Linked DNA regions of Collimonas fungivorans Ter331. The protein of the gene in region 2 interacts with the protein of the main gene of each other region in a pairwise test. Links are inferred from orthologs where the notes say so. Each region holds a gene or a part of one and is shown on either strand. Other genes may lie near its edges.

What was found.
Region 1: the proteins of CFU_RS14190 (region 2) and CFU_RS06850 interact in binary tests that used the Escherichia coli proteins (3 or more experiments, as listed by UniProt). The link is inferred for Collimonas fungivorans Ter331 from one-to-one orthologs.
Region 3: the proteins of CFU_RS14190 (region 2) and glnL interact in binary tests that used the Escherichia coli proteins (3 or more experiments, as listed by UniProt). The link is inferred for Collimonas fungivorans Ter331 from one-to-one orthologs.

The regions. Positions count from the first base shown.
Region 1 is NC_015856.1:1,566,362-1,573,430, forward strand. What follows is about bases 1-3,104. They hold CFU_RS06850 ([protein-PII] uridylyltransferase), read right to left. Parts: upstream 2,777-3,104; coding sequence 224-2,776; downstream 1-223. Other genes in these bases: CFU_RS06845 (pseudouridine synthase), read right to left, coding at 1-191; map (type I methionyl aminopeptidase), read right to left, coding at 2,803-3,104. In the rest of the region: more of map, read right to left, coding at 3,105-3,624; rpsB (30S ribosomal protein S2), read left to right, coding at 3,967-4,719; tsf (translation elongation factor Ts), read left to right, coding at 4,926-5,807; pyrH (UMP kinase), read left to right, coding at 6,064-6,780; frr (ribosome recycling factor), read left to right, coding at 6,902-7,069.
Region 2 is NC_015856.1:3,272,839-3,279,482, forward strand. Bases 1,290-3,968 are described here. They hold CFU_RS14190 (P-II family nitrogen regulator), read right to left. Parts: upstream 2,959-3,968; coding sequence 2,620-2,958; downstream 1,290-2,619. Other genes in these bases: CFU_RS14185 (SfnB family sulfur acquisition oxidoreductase), read right to left, coding at 1,290-2,315; CFU_RS14195 (NAD(+) synthase), read right to left, coding at 3,154-3,968. Outside these bases: CFU_RS14180 (SfnB family sulfur acquisition oxidoreductase), read right to left, coding at 1-1,066; more of CFU_RS14185, read right to left, coding at 1,071-1,289; more of CFU_RS14195, read right to left, coding at 3,969-5,211; CFU_RS14200 (GNAT family N-acetyltransferase), read left to right, coding at 5,198-6,550; CFU_RS14205 (MFS transporter), read right to left, coding at 6,577-6,644. UniProt on the Escherichia coli protein: P-II indirectly controls the transcription of the glutamine synthetase gene (glnA). P-II prevents NR-II-catalyzed conversion of NR-I to NR-I-phosphate, the transcriptional activator of GlnA. When P-II is uridylylated to P-II-UMP, these events are reversed.
Region 3 is NC_015856.1:4,122,606-4,129,543, forward strand. Bases 3,966-6,938 are described here. They hold glnL (nitrogen regulation protein NR(II)), read right to left. Parts: upstream 6,007-6,938; coding sequence 4,924-6,006; downstream 3,966-4,923. Other genes in these bases: ntrC (nitrogen regulation protein NR(I)), read right to left, coding at 3,966-4,835; CFU_RS18400 (DUF4124 domain-containing protein), read right to left, coding at 6,266-6,727. Also shown: prpC (bifunctional 2-methylcitrate synthase/citrate synthase), read right to left, coding at 1-440; prpB (methylisocitrate lyase), read right to left, coding at 486-1,376; propionate catabolism operon regulatory protein PrpR, read left to right, coding at 1,655-3,304; more of ntrC, read right to left, coding at 3,324-3,965.

The DNA.
Region 1 (7,069 bases), 1.7 Mb from region 2 along the record:
CGTTTCGATTGTTCGGCCGCGGCCTGGCGCTCGACGCTGATGCGCTGGCTGGGCAGGACTTTGCTGCCGAGTTCCGATACGACGACGCCGTCGACCCGGACCCAGCCGCGGGCGATCCACTCATCGGCTTCGCGGCGCGAGCATAGCCCGAGTTCTGACATGCGTTTGGAAAGGCGTAATGGTTCGGTCATGAGGTGCAAAAAATAAGAGGGATAAAAATGGATCAGATATGCAGCGCGTCCAGCAGGTCGGTTTCAAGCTGGATCTGCAGGCGCGCATGGTTGAGCGCATTGCCGTCGACCAGGAACACGTCTTCGACCCGTTCGCCGAGCGTCATGATCTTGGCGGTATGCAGGTTGATCTTGTGCTTGGCCAGCACGCTGGCGACCGAAAACAGCAGCCCGGTGCGATCGTTGGCGGTGATCGACAGCAGGTAGTACTGGCCGCGCTCGTCGGGGCGCAGGTCGACCGTCGGCGTTACCGGGAAGGTGCGCGACAGGCGCGACAAGCGTCCCTTGGATGGCGCCGGCAGCGGGCTGTCGGTTTGCAGCATCAGCGTCAGCTCATGCTCGATCAGGTTGATGATGTCGCGATAGTGCTTGGCGAACAGCGGCGCGCTGATCAGGAAAGAGTCGAGCGCGTAGCCGTGCCGGGTAGTCTGGATCTTGGCGTCCAGGATGCTGAAATTCTTGCTGTCGAAATAGCTGCAGATGCGGATGAACAGGTCGTTCCGGTCCTTGGTGTAGACCGCGACCTGCAAGCCTTCGCCGATCGGCGCCAGGCGGCATTTGACGATCGGGCTGGCGCTGTCGGTCTGGTTGTAGAAGGAGCGGGTTTGCCAGGCGATGTCGGACGCGTCGTGGCGCAGGAAATAGGCGACGTCGAGCTGGCGCCACAGGGTTTCGTGGGCGTCTTCCGGCAAGCCGTACAGGCGCAGGGTTTTCAACGCCTCTTCCTGGCGGTTTTTCAGTTCGCGGTCGGCCGACGGCGTTTCGCCGCCGAGCACGCGCAAGGTCATGCGGTACAAGTCTTCCAGCAACTTGCCTTTCCAGGCATTCCATACCTTGGGACTGGTGCCGCGGATGTCGGCCACGGTCAGCAGGTAGAGCGCGGTCAGGTGCCGTTCGTCCTTGACCGTATTGGCAAAGTTGAGGATCACTTCGGGATCCGACAGGTCCTGTTTTTGCGCCACTTGCGACATGGTCAGGTGATGCTCGACCAGGAACACCACCAGCGCCGTGTCCGCCGGCGGCAAGCCGTGCTGCTGGCAGAAGTGCAGGGCGTCGGTCATGCCCAGCTTGGAATGGTCGCCGCCGCGGCCCTTGGCGATGTCGTGGAACAAGGCGGCGACATACAGCAGCCAGGAGCGCGGGAAATTGGCGATCAGCTGGCTGCAGAACGGATATTCATGCGCATGCTCGCTCATCGTGAAGCGGCGCACATTGCGCACCACCATCAGGATGTGCTGGTCGACGGTGTAGACATGGAACAGGTCGTGCTGCATTTGGCCGACGATGCGCCGGAAGTTCGGCAGGTAGCGGCCCAGGATGCTGGTCTGGTTCATGCCGCGCAGCGCGTGGGTGATGCCTTGCGGCGCCTGGATGATCTGGATGAACAGCGAGCGGTTGTGCGGATCGCGGCGGAAGCTGTTGTCGATCTTGACGCGGGCGTGCCACAAGGCGCGCCGGGTGCGCGCGGTCATGTCCTTCAGTTCGCTGTGCTGGGCCAGCAGCAGGAACAGCTCCAGCATGGCCGACGGCGTGGTCTTGAACAGGTCGTCGTGGGCGATGTCGATCAGGCGGTTCAGATGGTTGAAGCGGTCGTTGATGCGTTGCGGCACCATCGGTTGCGGGAACAGTTGCACTTCGATGTTCTGCAGCAGGATGGTGTTGAGCTGGGTCACCGCCTTGGCTGCCCAGTAATAACGCTGCATCAGGTATTCGCTGGCGCGCCGGGTTTCGGTAGTCTGGAAGCCGAGCGCTTCGGCGATCGGGGTCTGGACGTCGAATACCAGCCGGTCTTCGCGGCGGTTGGTGTAGATGTGCAGGCGGATCCGGATATCCTTGAACGCGCGCTCCTGGCGCGCCAGCTGGCGCGCTTCGGCGGCCGTGATCAGGCCGCGCTGGGCCAGCTTGGGCCAGGATTCGCCGAGGCCGGCGGCCTTCGCCACCCACAGGATCACTTGCAGGTCGCGCAAGCCGCCCGGGCTCTCCTTGCAGTTCGGTTCCAGGCTGTACGGCGTATCTTCGTATTTGACGTGGCGCTGGCGCATTTCCAGGATTTTTCCCTGGAAAAAGGCGCAGGCGTCCATGGCGGCGTTGCAGCGTTCCTGCAGCTGCAAGAACAGCGGGTGGCTGCCGCTCACCAGCCGCGCTTCCAGGAGGCTGGTCTGGACCGTGATGTCGGCCGCTGATTCGCTCAGGCATTCGTCCACGGTGCGGATGCTGTGGCCGATTTCGAGGCCGATATCCCAGAACAGCTGCACCAGCTGTTCCAACCTGCCTTTCAGCGCCGCATCCGGGCTGGCCTCGAGCAGGATCAGGACGTCGACGTCGGAATGCGGGAACAGCTCGCCGCGGCCGTAGCCGCCGACCGCCACCAGCGCTGCGCTGGCCGGCAGTTCCAGCATTTTCCAGGCTTGCGTCAGGGCGATGTCGACGCTGCGCCGCAGCGCCGTCAGTAGTTCGCCGGGTTTGCCGTCCGCCAGGAAGGCTGAGATGATGGTTTGCCGCTCGCTTCTAAGCTGGTTTTTGAGTGTGGCGGCAAGAGTCGTCATGTAGGTGCGGGGCGAATACGGCTCAACTAAGCTGCAGCGGCAGCTTGTTGGATGAATGCCGGCGGCGGCGGCGTACCCTCGGAAACGGTCAGCACTTCGTAGCCGGTTTCAGTCACCAGCACGGTGTGTTCCCATTGTGCCGACAGGCTGCGATCCTTGGTCTTGATGGTCCAGCCGTCGCCCATTTCGCGGATATCGCGGCGGCCGGCGTTGATCATCGGTTCGACCGTGAAGATCATGCCGGCTTCCAGCCGCTCCAGCGTGCCCGGACGGCCGTAGTGCAATACCTGCGGTTCTTCGTGGAATACCTTGCCGATGCCGTGGCCGCAGAATTCGCGGACTACGCTGTAGCCGGCTTTTTCGGCGTGCTGCTGGATCACGTAGCCGATATCGCCCAGGTGCGCGCCGGGTTTGATCTTGGCGATGCCCAGCCACATGCACTCATAGGTGATGTCGCCCAGGCGCTTGGCCATGATCGACGGTTCGCCGACATAAAACATGCGGCTGGTGTCGCCATGGTAGCCATTCTTGATGACGGTAATGTCGAGATTGACCACGTCGCCGCTTTTCAGCACCTTGTCGCCCGGGATGCCGTGGCAGATGACGTCGTTGACCGAAGTGCAGATGGCTTTCGGATACGGCGTGTAGCCAGGCGGGCAGTAATTCAGCGGGGCAGGGATGGTGTCTTGCACATTTGTCATGTATTCGTGGCACAGGCGATCCAGCTCGCCGGTGGTGATGCCGGCCTTGACAAAGGGCGTGATGTAGTCGAGCACCTCTGAGGCAAGCTTGCCGGCGATGCGCATGCCGGCGATGTCCTCAGCGGTTTTAATGGAGATGGAAGTCATGAAATAGGAAATGCGTAGGAAAATTCGTAGGAAAAATCGAGAAAATTCGGTGAATTCTTTAGCAAAAGGGGTAAAAACACCCGGATTCAGTCGATATCGGTCTATGGGCGATTATAAACGAGGCCAGCCGGATGCGCTTAAAGATATGCCTCGCGGCGCTTGAAGAAACCCGGGGTTTTGGGTTACAATCTTGGGTTAGCTCGAATTGCTATTGGGCTATATCGATGTTTGTGTAGTTTATTTTATGTGTCAAAACGCGAATTCACTCGAAAAGGGTGCTGTGTTTGTCTCTCGACAAAGGCGGTGACTGAGTGGGTTCCAGACCAAACCCTGGAGAAAATTATGTCCGTAACAATGCGTGAAATGCTGGAAGCCGGTGTCCACTTCGGTCACCAAACCCGTTTCTGGAACCCAAAGATGGCGCCATTCATCTTCGGTCACCGCAACAAGATTCATATCGTCAACCTGGAAAAGACCCTGGGCATGTACCAAGAGGCGATGAAGTACATCCGCCAATTGTCGTCCAACCGCGGCAACATCCTGTTTGTCGGCACCAAGCGCCAAGCGCGTGAAATCGTTGCTGCCGAAGCAGCACGTTCGGGTTCGCCTTTCGTCGACCAACGCTGGTTGGGCGGCATGCTGACCAACTTCAAGACCATCAAGACATCGATCAAGCGCCTGAAAGAAATGGAAGCATCGATCGAAGACGGTTCGGTCGAGAAGCTGAGCAAAAAAGAAGGCCTGATGTTCCAGCGCGAATTGATCAAGCTGCAAAAAGCCATCGGCGGCATCAAGGACATGGGCGGCATTCCTGACGCCATCTTCGTGATCGACGTCGGTTACCACAAAGGCGCCATCACTGAAGCCGCCAAGCTGGGAATCCCGGTCATCGGCGTGGTTGACACCAATCACTCGCCAGACGGCGTGACTTACGTTATCCCTGGCAACGACGACTCGTCCAAGGCAATCGCCCTGTACGCTCGCGGTGTCGCCGATGCTATCCTGGAAGGCCGTGCCAATGCAGTGAACGACGTGGTTGAAGCAATCAAAGGCGCAGCCGGCGATGAGTTCGTTGAAGTCAACGACCAGGCTTAAGCCCTGAATCTGAGGTTTCATACTTCAGAATAAAAAGGGGGCGTGGTTGCCCCTTTTTTTGTATCACTTGCAGGTGTTTTACCCGAATTCATATCTGAATATATTTTGAATGATGGCGCTGGAAGGCCGGCTGCGGATTACTGCGGCGGATAGCTGTACATCACCGGTATAGCGACCGGCACGGCGCCACTTGTTAGGAGAATAGTATGACGGCAATTACAGCAGCACTGGTAGGCGAACTGCGCGCAAAGACTGATGCGCCTATGATGGAATGCAAAAAAGCGCTGACCGAAGCTGGCGGCGACCTGGACAAGGCAGAAGAAATCCTGCGCGTGAAACTGGGCGGCAAGGCTTCCAAGGCCGCTTCCCGCGTGACCGCTGAAGGCGTGGTCGCAGCTTACATCGCCGGCGGCGTCGGCGCCCTGGTGGAAGTCAACTGCGAAACCGACTTCGTTACCAAGAACGACGATTTCCTGGCTCTGGCGAATGCCTGCGCCAAGCTGGTTGCGGAAAACAACCCGGCAGACGTGGCCGCCTTGTCGGCCATGCCGCTCGACGGCAGCACCGTTGAAGCGACCCGCGCTGCCCTGATCGGTCGCATCGGCGAAAACATGTCGATCCGTCGTTTCACACGTTTCGATACTGCCGCCAAGCTGGTTTCCTACCTGCACGGCACACGTATCGGCGTGATCGTCGAATTCGACGGCGCTGACGAACAAGTCGGTAAAGACGTGGCGATGCACATCGCTGCGATGAAGCCGGTTTCCTTGTCTTCGGACCAGGTGCCTGCCGACCTGATCGAAAAAGAGCGTTCGGTAGCGACCCTGAAGGCGGCCGAATCGGGCAAGCCTGCAGATATCGCGACCAAGATGATCGAAGGTTCGGTGCAGAAATTCCTGAAGGAAGTGTCCCTGCTGAACCAGACTTTCGTCAAGAACGACAAGCAAACCGTTGAACAGATGTTGAAGGCAGCCAACACTAGCGTCAAATCGTTCACCATGTTTGTGGTCGGCGAAGGCATCGAGAAGAAACAGGATGACTTTGCTGCAGAAGTTGCAGCGACAGTTGCTGCGGCCAAGCAGGCGTAAGCAAGAATACGGGCCGAAAGGCCCGTTTTTTTGGCTCTGAGGAATTTTCTTCCCAAGCCAAGGACTAAGGGATGCCTTGCTGAATTGCTGCCTCGTATCCAGGGGAAGCCGCAGGAACCGGCGCCGTGCATTCTAAATCGCGGCGGTAGTGGATTTTGCTGCGGTTTGGCCTGACAATGGCGCTGCAGTCCTTCAGCACTACACAAGGCATCGACCAATATTTATTTCAATCGGAAAGCCATAAGGGGCCCAGACCATGACAAAACCAGCTTATAAGCGTGTTCTCCTGAAACTCTCCGGTGAGGCCCTGATGGGCGATGACGCCTATGGCATCAATCGTGCGACGATCGAGCGCATGGTGGCCGATGTCGCCGAAGTGGCCAAGTTGGGCGTTGAACTGGCGATCGTGATCGGCGGCGGCAATATTTTCCGCGGCGTGGCGCCAGGCGCCCAAGGCATGGACCGCGCTACCGCTGACTATATGGGCATGCTGGCCACGGTGATGAACTCGCTGGCGCTGGCAGACGCCATGCGCCAGGTAGGCATCACGGCGCGCGTGATGTCGGCGATCAGCATCGAACAGGTAGTAGAACCATACGTGCGGCCTAAGGCGCTGCAATACCTGGAAGAAGACAAGATTGTCATTTTTGCAGCAGGCACCGGCAATCCGTTTTTCACCACTGACACTGCAGCGGCATTGCGCGGTTCGGAAATCGGCGCCGAAATCGTCCTGAAAGCGACCAAGGTTGACGGCGTCTACAGCGCGGATCCCAACAAGGACCCAACCGCGACCCGTTATTCGCATATCACTTTCGACGAAGCGATCACCAAGCACCTGCAAGTCATGGATGCTACCGCCTTCGCCCTGTGCCGCGACCAGAAGCTGCCGATCAAGGTGTTTTCCATCATCAAGCCGGGCGCGCTGAAGCGTGTCATCCTGGGCGAAGATGAAGGCACTTTGGTCCACGTTTAAATTATTTGCCCAATTTGTAATATTTGTGCAAATCGCTTGCACAAATTGCTGGCGCAAATCGCTGGCATCAATAAGTATGAGTTAATTTAAAAAATCACCCGTTTTCGAAGAGGAGAACAGCATGAGCATTGCTGACGTCAAAAAGAATACCGATCAAAGAATGCAAAAGTCGCTTGAGACTTTGCGCGCCGACCTGGCGAAAGTACGCACCGGCCGCGCCCATACCGGCATTCTCGACCACATCATGGTGGAATACTACGGTAGCCCGACCAACCTGAGCCAGGTCGCC
Region 2 (6,644 bases):
CCTGCGTGCCGGCCAGTTCGAACAGCTTGCTGCCCGCCGCCAGCGATATTTCGGTGGTCAGCACGCGCGCTTCGGCCACCGCGATCGAGGCGGCGGCGACGCTGTCAATATCGGGCGCCGCTGCGGCACGGTCCACCGCTTCCCCCGCCAGTTCAAGCAAAGCTTCGGCGCCGGCCAGGCGCACCGCCAAGTCGCCGAATTCCCGCACGGTCAACGGATCGTCTATCGCACGCTCGACCTTGCTGTCGATCCATGCGCGCGAACGCGTGCGCACGAATATCGCCGCATCATGCAACGCAGCGCGGGCGATGCCGACATCGATTGCCGCATGCAGCAATTGCGCCACGGGCCCCAGCGACGTCGGACGTTCAAAGGCGCTCTGGAACGGCAGCACCTCCTCCGCCTCAACCCACACGTTGTCCAGCACCACCGAACCGCTGCCGGTAGTGCGCTGGCCGAAACCGGACCAGTCGTCAATCACGTTGACGCCGGCCGCATCGCGTTTGACGATCGCCAGCTGCTGCACGCCGTCGTCGTCGATCACCGACACCGGGATGCGATGCGCATACAGCGCGCCGGTCGCATAAAATTTGCGGCCGTTGATGCGGAAACCGTCGCCTTCCTTGCTAAGGCGGGTGCGCCGTTCCTGCGAAGTACGGGTGCCGAGTTCCGCCAGCGCATTGCCGAAACGCTCGCCGGCCAGGATCCGCTCGAAATAAAAACGCTTTTGCGTTTCACTGCCGTTGACGCGCAGGATCTCGACGGCATAAAAATGATTCTGCGGAATCTGTCCCAGCGAACCGTCGGCTGCGGCAATAGTGGCGATCACTTCAGCCAGCGTGGCAAACGAGACGCCGGCGCCGCCGTAGGCGCGCGGTACGGAAATGCCCCACAGGCCGGAGCGGGAAAACTGTTCCAGTTCATTCAGCGGCAGCTGCCGTTGGCGGTCGCGCAGGCTGGCTTCCTTGCTGAACGAGGCTGCCAGCGCGCGGGCCGCGGCCAGCGCCTGGATATCGTCGAGGATACGCACCACCGGGCCTTCGGCGGCTTTGATAGGGTTGGTCATGATGTCAGTTCCAGGAGTGGCGTGCCGGCGCAATGCCGTTCAGCACATAGTTGCCGATGGCGTGCAGCTTCCAGCGCACCGGATCGTGCAAGGTATGGGTGCGCGCGTTGCGCCAGTGGCGATCCAGGTTATGTTCAGCCAGGGTGGCGGCGGAACCGGCCAGTTCAAACAGTTTTTCGCTGGCGTGCAAGGCGATCTCGGTGGTCAGCACCTTGGCCTTGGCGACGGCAATCGAAGCGCGCGCCGAGGCTTCGGCGTCGATCGTCACGGCGGAGATCTGGTCGAGCACGCCGGCGGCCTTGGCCAGCAGCGCGTTAGCCGCATGCAGCCGGATCTTCAGGTCGCCGATATCGCGGATGATGTAAGGATCGTCGCTGGCGCGCTCCACCCCGCTGTCGGCCCAGGGGCGGGACCGGGTGCGCACAAAGCTGATGGCGTCGTCCACCGCGGCTTCGGCAATGCCGGCGTCGATTGCCGCCTGGATCAGTTGCGACACCGGGCCCTGGATGCTGGCCTGCTCGGCCAGCTTGTGCAGCGATATGACATTTTCCGCCGCCACCGGCAGGTTATCCAGCAGCACTGTGCCGCTGGCGGTGGTGCGCTGGCCGAAACCGGACCAGTCGTCGACGACGGTCAGGCCTTGCGTACCGCGCTTGACGAACACCAGCACCACGCGCCCCTGTTCATCGAGCGCCTTGACCGGCACCCAATGCGCAAACAAGGCGCCGGTGGAATAGAATTTCTTGCCGTTGAGGCGATAGCCGCTGGGCGTTTCCAGCAAGCGCGCTTTCATCTCGAGAATGTTCTTGGTGCCGCGTTCCGGGCCGGCGTTGCCGATCCGCTGGCCGGCCAGCACGTCGGCGTAGATGCGCGCCTTCTGCGCGGCGTCGGCGTTCTGCGCGACTACGCCGAGGATGCCGAAATGGTTTTGCGGGATCTGTCCCAGTGCAGGATCGGCCGAGCACAGCACGCGAAATACTTCGGCCAGCGTGCGATAGGAAACCTCGGCGCCGCCGAATGCGCGCGGCACGCTGATGCCGCCCAGGCCGCTGGCCGAGAATTTTTCGATTTCCGCCCACGGCAGGCGCCGTTCGCGGTCGCGCTCGCTGGCGCCGGTGCGGAATTCGGCGGCCAGCGCACGTGCTATGTCCAATGCCTCGTGGTCGCTGCCGATGCGGTGCGCCGGAACGACCCGGGGTAACAGGTCGGCCTGGTTTTCTTCAATTGCGATTGTCGCGGTAGACGACATGAATCACCTCTTCTGTGGCGCGCTTAAGCACAACTCGTGATTGCGCTTTATTGCGGAAGAGGAAACGATAGCTTGCGGGCGCAACTTGCGTCCAATAAGAAAAACGCAGGAGGGTATGCGAAAAACGTTTTACCGGTTTTTCACGCGATGCAGTTCAGATCAGGTAGATACAACAAGGAATACAGCAAGGCAGGCCTGGAGCCGCGGTCAATCATCCATTACATCGAAGGACCGCGGCCAAGATAGAGAATGGCAGGAAGGGAAGGCAGCAACGATCAGTGCATTAAAAAACCAAACTGCGGAATCAGACTGCGTCCGGACCGGTTTCGCCGGTGCGGATGCGGATCACCTGCTCGATATTGCGCACGAAGATCTTGCCGTCACCGATCTTGCCGGTGCGCGCAGCCTTGATGATGGCGTCCACTGCGCGCTCGGTCAGCGCATCGTCGATCACCAGTTCGACTTTCACCTTGGGCAGGAAATCGACCACGTATTCGGCGCCGCGGTACAGCTCGGTATGGCCTTTCTGGCGGCCGAAGCCTTTGACTTCCGTCACGGTCAGGCCGGTGACGCCAACTTCGGCGAGGGCTTCGCGCACCTCGTCCAGCTTGAAGGGTTTGATAACGGCGGTAATTTGCTTCATGACAACTCCTTTAGGCATTAAAACATAAATCTTTGCAGCGAACGCAGCCCGGACGGCGCTCAGCTCAGTTCAGCTCAAGTGCGGGCGCAAGCTAGAAGAGTATATGAAAAACCCGGTTTGTCTATACGCTCAAATCAATAAGTGTATTTAAAAGACAGTCCATCGGGTCCTTCACCGTTCCAGGCAGACCTGCCGTCAGCCGGGAATATTGTCGAGGTCGTCCAGCCAGACCGTCGCTTCCGAATCGCTCGGGGCACGCCAGTCGCCGCGCGGCGACAGCGAACCGCCGCTGCCCACTTTAGGTGCATTCGGCACGCAGGAGCGCTTGAACTGGCTGGTCCGGAAAAAGCGATCGAGGAAAATCGCCAGGTTGCGCTTGATCGCCGCCAGGTCGTACTGGTTGCGCACCACTTTGGCGTCGTTGGGCCAGTTGCCGGCGGTCTTGTCGTGCCAGGCCGAGAGCGCCAGGAACGCGACTTTCGATGGCGCGAAGCCATACCGCAGGATGTAGTACAGGTTAAAGTCCTGCAATTCATACGGGCCGATGACGTTTTCCGTGATCTGTTCCGGCTTGCTGCCGGCCCCGGCCTTGCCGGGCACCAGTTCCGGGCTGATCTCGGTGCTCAGCACATTGAGCAGCACGTCGGAACCCTGGCCGCCGATGGCGCCGGTCTCGGCCACCCAGCGCACCAGGTGGCTGATCAGGGTCTTCGGTACGCTGGCGTTGACGTTGTAATGCGACATGTGGTCGCCCACGCCATACGTGCACCAGCCCAGCGCCAGCTCGCTCAGGTCGCCGGTGCCGATGACGATGGCGTTGTTGAAATTGGCCAGCCGGAACAGATGGTTGGTGCGTTCGCCTGCCTGCACGTTTTCGAAAGTGATGTCGAACTGGTCCTGCCCCGCGGCGTAAGGATGACCCAGGTCTTTCAGCATCTGCAGGCAGCTCGGGCGGATATCGATTTCCGCCGCAGTGGCGCCGACCACCTGCATCAGTTGCCGGGCCTGCAGCAGGGTGCGGTCGCTGGTGGCGAAACCCGGCATGGTGTAAGCCAGGATATTGGCGCGCGGCAGGTTCAGGCGGTCCATCGCCTTGGCGCAGACCAGCAAGGCGTGGGTCGAATCGAGCCCGCCCGAAACGCCGATCACCACCTTGGATATCTTGCTGGCGGACAGGCGCTGCACCAGCGCCTGCACCTGGATGTTGTAGACCTCGGTGCAGCGTTCGTCGCGGCGTTTCGGATCGGCCGGGACATAAGGGAAACGCTCGACGCTGCGCGCCAGCGGCAAGGCCTGGTCCAGAGGCAGCGCCAGCTCGAAGCGGATCGTCTCGAACCTGGCGACTTCGCCGGCATGGCGCCGCACCGACTGGCCGAAGGTGGTCTGGCGCATCCGCTCGCGCGACAAGCGTTCCAGGTCGACATCGGCAAAGATGATGTGCGAATCGTCCAGGAAACGTTCGGACTCGGCCAGCAGTTCGCCGTTTTCGTAAATCAGGCCTTGGCCGTCCCAGGCCAGGTCGGTGGACGATTCGCCCTTGCCCGCCGAGGTATACAGATACGCCGACAGGCAGCGCGCAGACTGCTGCGCCACCAGCTGGTGGCGATACCCCGCCTTGCCCACCACCACGTTGGAGGCGGACAGGTTGACCAGCACGCTAGCGCCGGCCAGCGCCGCGAAGGACGACGGCGGAATCGGCACCCATACGTCTTCGCAAATCTCGACGTGGAATTTCAGCAGCGGCAGGTTGCTGACCTCGAACAGCAGCCCGGTGCCGAACGGGATGCTAACGCCGAACAATTCAACCTGGCTGGCCGCGGCGTTTTCAGCGGGGCTGAACTGGCGCATTTCGTAGAACTCGCCGTAGTTCGGCAGGTAGCTTTTCGGGACGATGCCCTGGATCCGGCCGCCGGCGATCACTACCGCGCAGTTGAACAGCTGGTGGCCGACGCGCAAAGGCAGGCCGACGATCATCGCCAGCGACAGCGTGGCTGAAGCTTCCACCACCGTCGCCAGAGCCGCTTCGCAGGCATCCAGCAAAGCGCGCTGGTGGAACAGGTCGTCGCAGGTGTAGGCGGACAAACCCAGCTCCGGGAACGCCACCAACACAGCGCCCTGCTGCTCGGCCTGCCGGGCCAGCACGATGGTTTCGGCGGCGTTGAACGCCGGGTCGGCTATCCTGCACTTCGGGATGGCGACGGCGACGCGCGCGAAATCATGGGAGTAAAGGTTCAGAAATTTGTTGGTTGTCATTATTCTTCCTGCGCTCTGCTTGATGGGCAAGCTTGATGAGCAATTATCGCACGCTAATGGCCTGCCCTTGGGCGCAGGCGGCAGAACCCCGGCGGCGGTGCTAAACTCGGCGTTTTCGCCACCCACATTCCACCCACATTCACAGCTCGCCAAGTCCTTGATTAACAAGACAACAACCAAGACCTCCACGCGCATTGTTTCATCCCTGAGCGAAGTCGGCCAGGCGGCATGGGACGGACTGCTGGCCCTGCAGGCCGAGGCCAATCCTTTTCTCTCGTTTGCCTTCCTGCACGCCTTGCATGAAAGCGGCAGCGCCTCGGAAAAATCAGGCTGGCAGCCGCAATACCTGACCCTTTGGGAAGAAAGCTGCAACCCGCCGCAACTGATCGCGGCCCTGCCCCTGTACGTCAAATTCCATTCCTACGGCGAATACGTGTTCGACTGGGCCTGGGCCGACGCCTACCAGCGCAACGGCCTGGAATACTATCCGAAGCTGCTGTCGGCGATCCCGTTCACGCCGGTCACCGGCGGCCGCCTGCTGGCGCGCGACGAGCAGGCGCGGGCGGCGCTGATCGAAGTGCTGCGATCGTTGCGCAAAGATACGCAAACCTCGTCCACCCATATCCTTTACCCGCCTGCCGCACAAGCCGCAGCCCTGCAACAGGCCGGCTTCATGCTGCGCAGCGGCGTCCAGTTCCACTGGCTGAATCCGGGTTACCGGGATTTCACGGCGTTCCTCGATACGCTGGAACGCAAGAAGCGCAAGAACATCCTGGCCGAACGGCGCAAGGTGGCCGATGCCGGCGTGCGCCTGCGCCAGGTGCGCGGGACAGATGCGACCGAGGCCGACTGGATCTTCTTCCACCGCTGTTATGCGCAAACCTATGCCGAGCACCACTCTACGCCTTACCTGAACCTGGATTTTTTCCTTCGGATAGCGGCCAGCATGCCGCAGAATATCCTGCTGATCGTCGCCGAGCGCGAGGATGACAGGCGCCGGCCGATTGCCTCGTCGCTGCTGATCCATACCGACCAGACCTTGTACGGCCGCTACTGGGGTGCGCTCGAGTTCGTGCCCTGCCTGCATTTTGAAACCGCCTATTACCAGCCGCTGGAATTCTGCATCGAGCAAAAGATCACCTGCTTTGAAGGCGGCGCCCAAGGCGAACACAAGATGGCGCGCGGCTTCCTGCCGCAAAAAACCTGGTCGGCGCACTGGCTGGCCCACCCCGCTTTCGCCGATGCGGTAGCGAATTTCCTGGAACGCGAAGCGGACGGCATCGACAACTATATGGATGAACTGAACGACCGCAATCCGTTTCGATCGCTGTCGTCCTAGCACGTCCTAGCAAGACAGCCGGCAGTTTACCGCCGCCGTTTTTTTGTCAGGAACACCAACGCTGCCGCAACTACCGATGCCGCGGCCAGGCCAT
Region 3 (6,938 bases), 850 kb from region 2 along the record:
CAGTACAGCAGGACGGAGCCGAGCGAAGCCATCAGGCGGTCGGCGATGTCGCGCGCGCCGGGCGCATTATGGTCGTCTTTTTCCGGCAGGATGCAGCCCAGCGCGGAAGCGCCGGTGCGCATCACGTCCATCGGATGCGAAGCCGCCGGCAGCCACTCGAGCGCGGCCTTGACGTTGGCAGGCAGGCCGCGCAAGGCCTTCAGCTTGGTCTTGTAGGCTTTCAGTTCAGCGCTGGTGGGCAGCTTGCCATGCACCAGCAAATGGGCGATTTCTTCAAATTCGCAGCTGTCGGCGATGTCCAGGATGTCGTAGCCGCGGTAATGCAGGTCGTTGCCGGTCTTGCCGACCGTGCACAGCGCGGTGTTGCCGGCGGTGACGCCGGACAGGGCTACCGATTTTTTAGGTTTGAAAGGGGTCGCTGCGGGCTGTTGTTCACTCATGTAAATCTCCTATGCGATTTGATAGACCAGGATCCGGGGTGCCGCTTATTTCGCCTTCTGCTGCGCAAACAAGGCATCCAGCTTTTGTTCGAATTCGTGGTAATTGATGCGCTCGTAGAGCTCGGCGCGGGTCTGCATGGTGTCGATCACGTTTTTCTGGGTGCCGTCGCGGCGCAGCGCGGTATAGACGTTTTCGGCGGCCTTGTTCATGGCGCGGAACGCCGACAGCGGATACAGCACCAGGCCGACATCGGCGGATTTCAGCTCATCGACCGTGAACAGCGGGGTGGAGCCGAACTCGGTGATGTTGGCCAGCACCGGCACCTTGACCGCCGCCGCGAAGGCCCGGTACATGTCGAGCTGGGTGATCGCTTCCGGGAAGATCATGTCAGCGCCGGCTTCAACGCAAGCCACGGCGCGTTCCATCGCCGCTTCCAGGCCTTCCACCGCCAGCGCATCGGTGCGCGCCATGATGACGAAGTTGTCGTCGGTACGGGCATCGACGGCAGCCTTGATGCGGTCCACCATTTCCTGCTTGCTGACGATTTCCTTGTTGGGCCGGTGGCCGCAGCGCTTGGCGCCGACCTGGTCTTCGATATGCATGGCGGCGGCGCCGAACTTGATCATGGCCTTGACGGTGCGTGCGACGTTGAACGCCGACGAACCAAAGCCGGTATCGACATCCACCAGCAGCGGCAGGTCGCAGACATCGGTGATGCGCCGCACGTCGGTCAGGACATCGTCCAGGTTGGAGATTCCCAGGTCAGGCAAACCCAGCGAACCGGCCGCAACGCCGCCGCCGGACAGGTAGATCGCCTTGAAACCGGCGCGCTTGGCCAGCAAGGCGTGATTGGCGTTGATGGCGCCGACTACCTGCAACGGCGATTCGTCACGGACGGCTTGCCTGAATGCGGCGCCTGCGGAATATTGGGTCATGTCGTCACCTTGTAGTTACTTTGTAATTGCAGTGTACTGAACGAGTTTCATGGGGAAACCGATACAGCAATATTGCAATCGCCATGCCATAACCGCCATGGAAGGCTGCCAGTCCCCATCCTGCTTCCCGCAGCAGGACGACTATGCATTTGAAATCAGGCACTTGCGCTGATTGCCTTGCGCCCAGGGGGCAATTGCATTCCCGGCTGCGATGTTCCATACTATGTTTCAAATATTTATTTGAAACAAATGTGAAACACAAATGAAACAACGATAATATGGCCCGCCCCCTGCACTCCTCCAGCAACCGCGACAACGACCTGCCGGTCATCTGGACCGTTTCGGTATCGCGCCTGTTCGACCTGTTCCGCGACATCACGCTGGAATTCGACCACCAGGCCAATATCGCGCCTATCCAGCTGGGCTTCGAAGACGCGGTCCAGCACATCCGCGAACGGCTGGCGACGGAACGCTGCGACGCCGTGATCGCCGCCGGCTCCAACGGCGCCTACCTGAAGAGCCGCTTGTCGGTGCCGGTCATCATCGCCAAAGCCAGCGGCTTCGACGTCATGCAGGCGCTGGCAAGGGCGCGCAGGATCACGCCGCGGGTCGGCGTCATCACCTACCAGGCGTCGATGCCGGCGCTGGCCGAGTTCCAGGCCGCGTTCGACCTCAGCATCGAACAGCGCAGCTACGCCACCGAGGAAGATGCCCGGGCCCAGGTCAACGACCTGAAAGCGAGCGGCATCAAGGCGATTGTCGGCGCCGGGCTGATTACCGACCTCGCCGAGGAAGCCGGGCTGAGCGGCATTTTTGTCTACTCCGCGGCCTCGATCCGGCAAGCGTTCAACGATGCGCTGGAGCTGGCGCGCTTGTCCCAGCTGCAGCTGGAATCGACCGGCGGCCGCAGCTATCCGGCCAGCTATTCGGAAAATGATACGCTCAGGGCCAAGCACGGCATCAGCGATTTGCGCGGCCCATCCGACGCCATGGAAGCGATACGCAGGTCGGTCACGCTGTTTGCGCGCTCGCCGGCCAACGTCCTGATCCATGGCGAAACCGGCAGCGGCAAGGAGCTGGCGGCGCAGGCGATCCATCGCGAACATCCGCTGGCGCAGGGTACGGCCGGCGCCCGCGGCAGCCGGCCTTTTGTAGCGGTGAATTGCGGCGCGATCGCCGAATCGTTGCTGGAGTCGGAATTGTTCGGCTACGAAGAAGGCGCGTTCACCGGCTCGCGCCGCGGCGGCCGCGCCGGCCTGTTTGAGGCCGCTCACCGCGGTACCCTGTTCCTCGATGAAATCGGCGAAATGCCGCTGGCGCTGCAAACCCGGTTGCTGCGCGTGCTGGAAGAGCGGGAAGTGGTGCGGGTAGGTTCCACCCGCCCGATCGCGGTCGATGTCCGCATCATCAGCGCCACCCATTGCGACCTTGAGGAAAGAGTACGCGACGGCCGTTTTCGCGCGGACTTGTTTTACCGCATCGGCGTCTTGCGCCTGAATTTGCCGCCGCTGCGCGCGCGTCCGGACGACCTGGTGGCATTGGCGGAATGGTGCCTGAAACAGGCGCTGGCGTCGCTCGACGTGCGGCCGCACGCCAACCTGCACGCCGAGGTTGTGGCTTGCGCACCGCTGCTGGAAAGTTATGCCTGGCCCGGCAATGTGCGCGAGCTGCGCAATGTGATGGAACGGGTTGCCCTGTTCCTCTCGGCCGAGCCATTGCGCTCGATGACGCCGGCCTTCCTGCTGGCGGCGGCGCCGGAATTGGCGACCGGGGCTGCTGCGCTGCCGGCGGCTGTAGCGCCGGCAGTGGTGGAATCCGCGGCGCAGGTGCTGGCAAGATTTGACGGCAACCGCGCGGCGGCGGCGCAGTACCTTGGCGTCAGCCGCACTACCCTATGGCGCAAGCTGAGGGAACAGCAGGAGCGATAATCTGCCCCTGCCTTAAGGGTCAATCGTCCTTGGCGCCGGCTATGCCCAGTTCCTGGATCTTGCGCGTGATGGTATTGCGGCCGATGCCGAGGCGTACCGCGGCATCGTTCTTGCGCCCGTGCGTGTGGCGCAAGGCAATCTTGATCAGGGCCGATTCGAACTGCCGTCCCAGCACATCCATGACGTCGGCGTCGCCATTGCTGAGCATGTGCGCCGCTTCAGCCTCGAGCAAGGCAATCCAGCTCTGCTTTTCGCCGGCGGCTTGCGCGGCAGGCGCCAGGATTTCCGGATAGTGCGCGGCGGCGGCCGGCGCCGCCAGGTGCGGATCGAACGCCACCGGCCTGCTGGCCGGGCTTTCCAGCTGCATGCTTTGATCGCGGCCGCCGACCAGGTCTTGCGGCAGGTCCTTGATCTCGACGGTCTGGCCGGGCGCCATCACGGTGATCCAGTTGCACAGGTTTTCCAGCTGGCGCACATTGCCCGGCAGGTCGAGGCTGCTCATGAAACGCATGGCGTTGTCGGAGACGCGCTTGCTTTCCACGCCCAGCTGCTTGGCGCTCTGGCTCAGGAAATAACGGGTCAGGATCGGGATGTCTTCGCGCCGTTCGCGCAGGCTCGGCAGGCGCAGCCGGATCACGTTCAGGCGGTGATACAAGTCTTCCCGGAACAGGCCTTCGCGGACCCGGGTCTCGAGGTTCTGGTGGGTCGCGGCGATGACGCGGACGTTGGCTTTCAAGGATTGGTGGCCGCCGACGCGATAGAAATGGCCGTCCGACAAAACCCGCAGCAAACGGGTCTGCAAATCAAACGGCATGTCGCCGATTTCATCGAGGAACAGGGTGCCGCCTTCGGCTTGTTCAAAACGGCCGCGGCGCGAAGCCTGGGCGCCGGTGAATGCGCCGCGCTCATGGCCGAACAGTTCCGACTCCAGCAAGTCCTTCGGAATCGCCGCGGTATTGAGGGCGATGAACGGCTGCGAAGCGCGCGGGCTGTGCTTGTGCAGGGCGCGTGCCACCAGCTCCTTGCCGGTGCCCGATTCGCCGGTGATCAGCACCGTCACGTTCGATTGCGACAGGCGGCCGATGGCGCGAAACACGTCTTGCATGGCCGGTGCCTGGCCCAGGATTTCCGGGGTCTCGGCGGATGCCTGCTCGACATTCGCTTCACGCAAGCTTTCTTCCAGCGCGCGCCGTATCAGTTCGACTGCCTTGTCGACGTCGAACGGCTTGGCCAGGTATTCGAAAGCGCCGCCCTGGAACGCGGCAACCGCGGAATCGAGGTCGGAAAAAGCGGTGATGATGATCACCGGCACGCCGGGAAACTTGGCCTTGACGGTTTGCAGCAGCTCCAGGCCGGAAGCGCCCGGCATGCGGATATCGGAGACCAGCACTTGCGGCGTGCTCGATTGCAACGCTTCGATCGCATCGCGCGCATTGGAGAAACTCTTGGTGCTCAGGTTTTCGCGGGCCAGCGCTTTTTCAAGCACCCATCGAATCGATTCGTCGTCGTCAACAATCCAGATTGGTTTCATGTGTGTTGTGCTGCGCCAGGAGCGCAGTCCGTTAAACTCGTAGTCGATTACATTTCTCATCGCCATCACGGCCTACCTGCTGCAGGCATCAGGGCAGAGGTATAAGAATCCTGAAATCTGTATATCCCGGCCGGCTCTCGCATTCGATGACGCCCATGTGCTGTTGCACAAAGGTTTGCGCCAGCGTCAGGCCCAAACCGCTGCCGCCGTCGCGTCCCGATACCAGCGGATAGAAAATGCGTTCTTGAATCTCGGCCGGGATGCCAGGTCCATTGTCGATGATATGCAAGTCTAGTGCCAGCCGGTAACGGACCTTGGCCAGCGTCACCTGGCGCACTATCCGGCTCTGGAAAACCAGTTCGGCGTCGCCCGCCTTGATGCGCTCCTGCAACGCTTGCGCGGCGTTGTGGGCGATGTTCAGGATTGCCTGGATCAGCTGCTCCTTGTCGCCGCGGAATTGCGGGATCGACAGGTCGTAATCGCGCTTGATGCTCAGGCCGCTCGGGAATTCGGCCACGATCAGGCTGCGCACCCGCTCGCATACCTCATGGATATTGACGTCGCCCACGATCTGCGCCAGCCGGTGCGGCGCCAGCAGGCGATCCACCAGGGTCTGCAGGCGATCGGCTTCCTTGATGATGACTTGCGTGTATTCGCGCAATTCCTTGACATGGCGCTCCGGCAGCTCGAGCTCCAGCAGCTGGGCGGCGCCGCGGATGCCGCCCAGCGGATTCTTGATTTCATGGGCCAGGTTGCGGATCAGCTCCTTGTTGACCTGGCTCTGGTCGATCAGGCGCTCCTCGCGCTCCAGCTTGAGCTGCTGCACATTCTCGCGCAGCTCGATCAGCACCGGCATGTCGGGATTGTCGAGCGCGGTGACGATGGTGTCGACCCACAAGGGCTCGCGTCCCACGCGTTCCAGGATCAGGTCCTGGCGCGAATCGTCGAACTGGTGCTGCAGGGCCTGTTCAAAGATCGCCAGCAGCTGGTCCGGATTGAGGAACAGGTCGGACAGCGTCTGCTGCTGCAGCAGGCGGCTGGAACTCTCCAGCAGGTTTTCCGCAGCGGCGTTGGCGAACACCAGGCGTCCGTGCTGGTCCAGCACCAGCACCGCTGAGGCCAGCAGATCGAGGCTGGCGAGCGCATTCCGTTCGGCGGGTTTTATTGACATCCTGGCATCCTTGTTAACAAACCTGGTCCAGGCAAAGCGCGGCGAGGCACATCGGCGCCAACGCCAGTAAGACTGTCGGTGTGATTGAAATAGTGCATTTTCCGAGCATAACAAGCTTTGTAAGCAATGTCGGTGGGTAATATGCCGGATCGCCACATTATGGTGCGTCCGGCCTGGCTTTATTCTAATCCGGGTAGGCAAAAATAAAGGCCGCGAAGGCGGCCTTATGCATTAAGCAAGGTTGATACCATGCTGGCGATTACTTCAGATTCGACAGTTCCCGGTTGAGTGCGTCGATATTCTTTTCGCTGCGGGAAATGTCTTCTTTCATCGACGCCACCCGTTCCTGGTACTTGGCGTAGTTTTTCTCGTTGCCCTGGCGTTCCGGCGTGCCGTCGTTGTAGTCTTTCTTGAGCCCGGCCAGGCGCTGCTGCTCGTTCTTCAATTCATCCTGCAGGATCTGGCGGCGATCGTTGTCGCGCGCCTTTTGCGTGCCGTTGTCCACTTTCGGGAAGTCGGTCGGGGTGGAAGCTGCCGGTTTGCTGGCGGCGGCGCCTTCGCGCGCCGGCTTGCCGCCGGACGAAGTCACGGTCAGCGGCGGTAAACTGACGCGCTTGCAGCCCTTGGTGTCGCCCGTGTTCTTGTATTCCTTGACGCCGTTCTGGTCCACGCACAGAAACACCTCGCTTTGGGCGTGAGCAGTGCCTGCGGCGATGCTCACGGCCGCCAATAGCAGAAATCCTGGTAAAAGACGCTTCATAGACTTTCTTCGCAAGTGCAATTCAATCGAGCCAGTAGTGTAGCGCTTCGCAAACGATGAAACCACGCAAGTAGCGTCTTTTTGCACCAGGCGTTGTTGCAAATCCTCGCGATAGTCCCACTATCGCTCCGGTTTGCGCCTAGCCTGGCACAAAAATCCACTACTTGCGTGG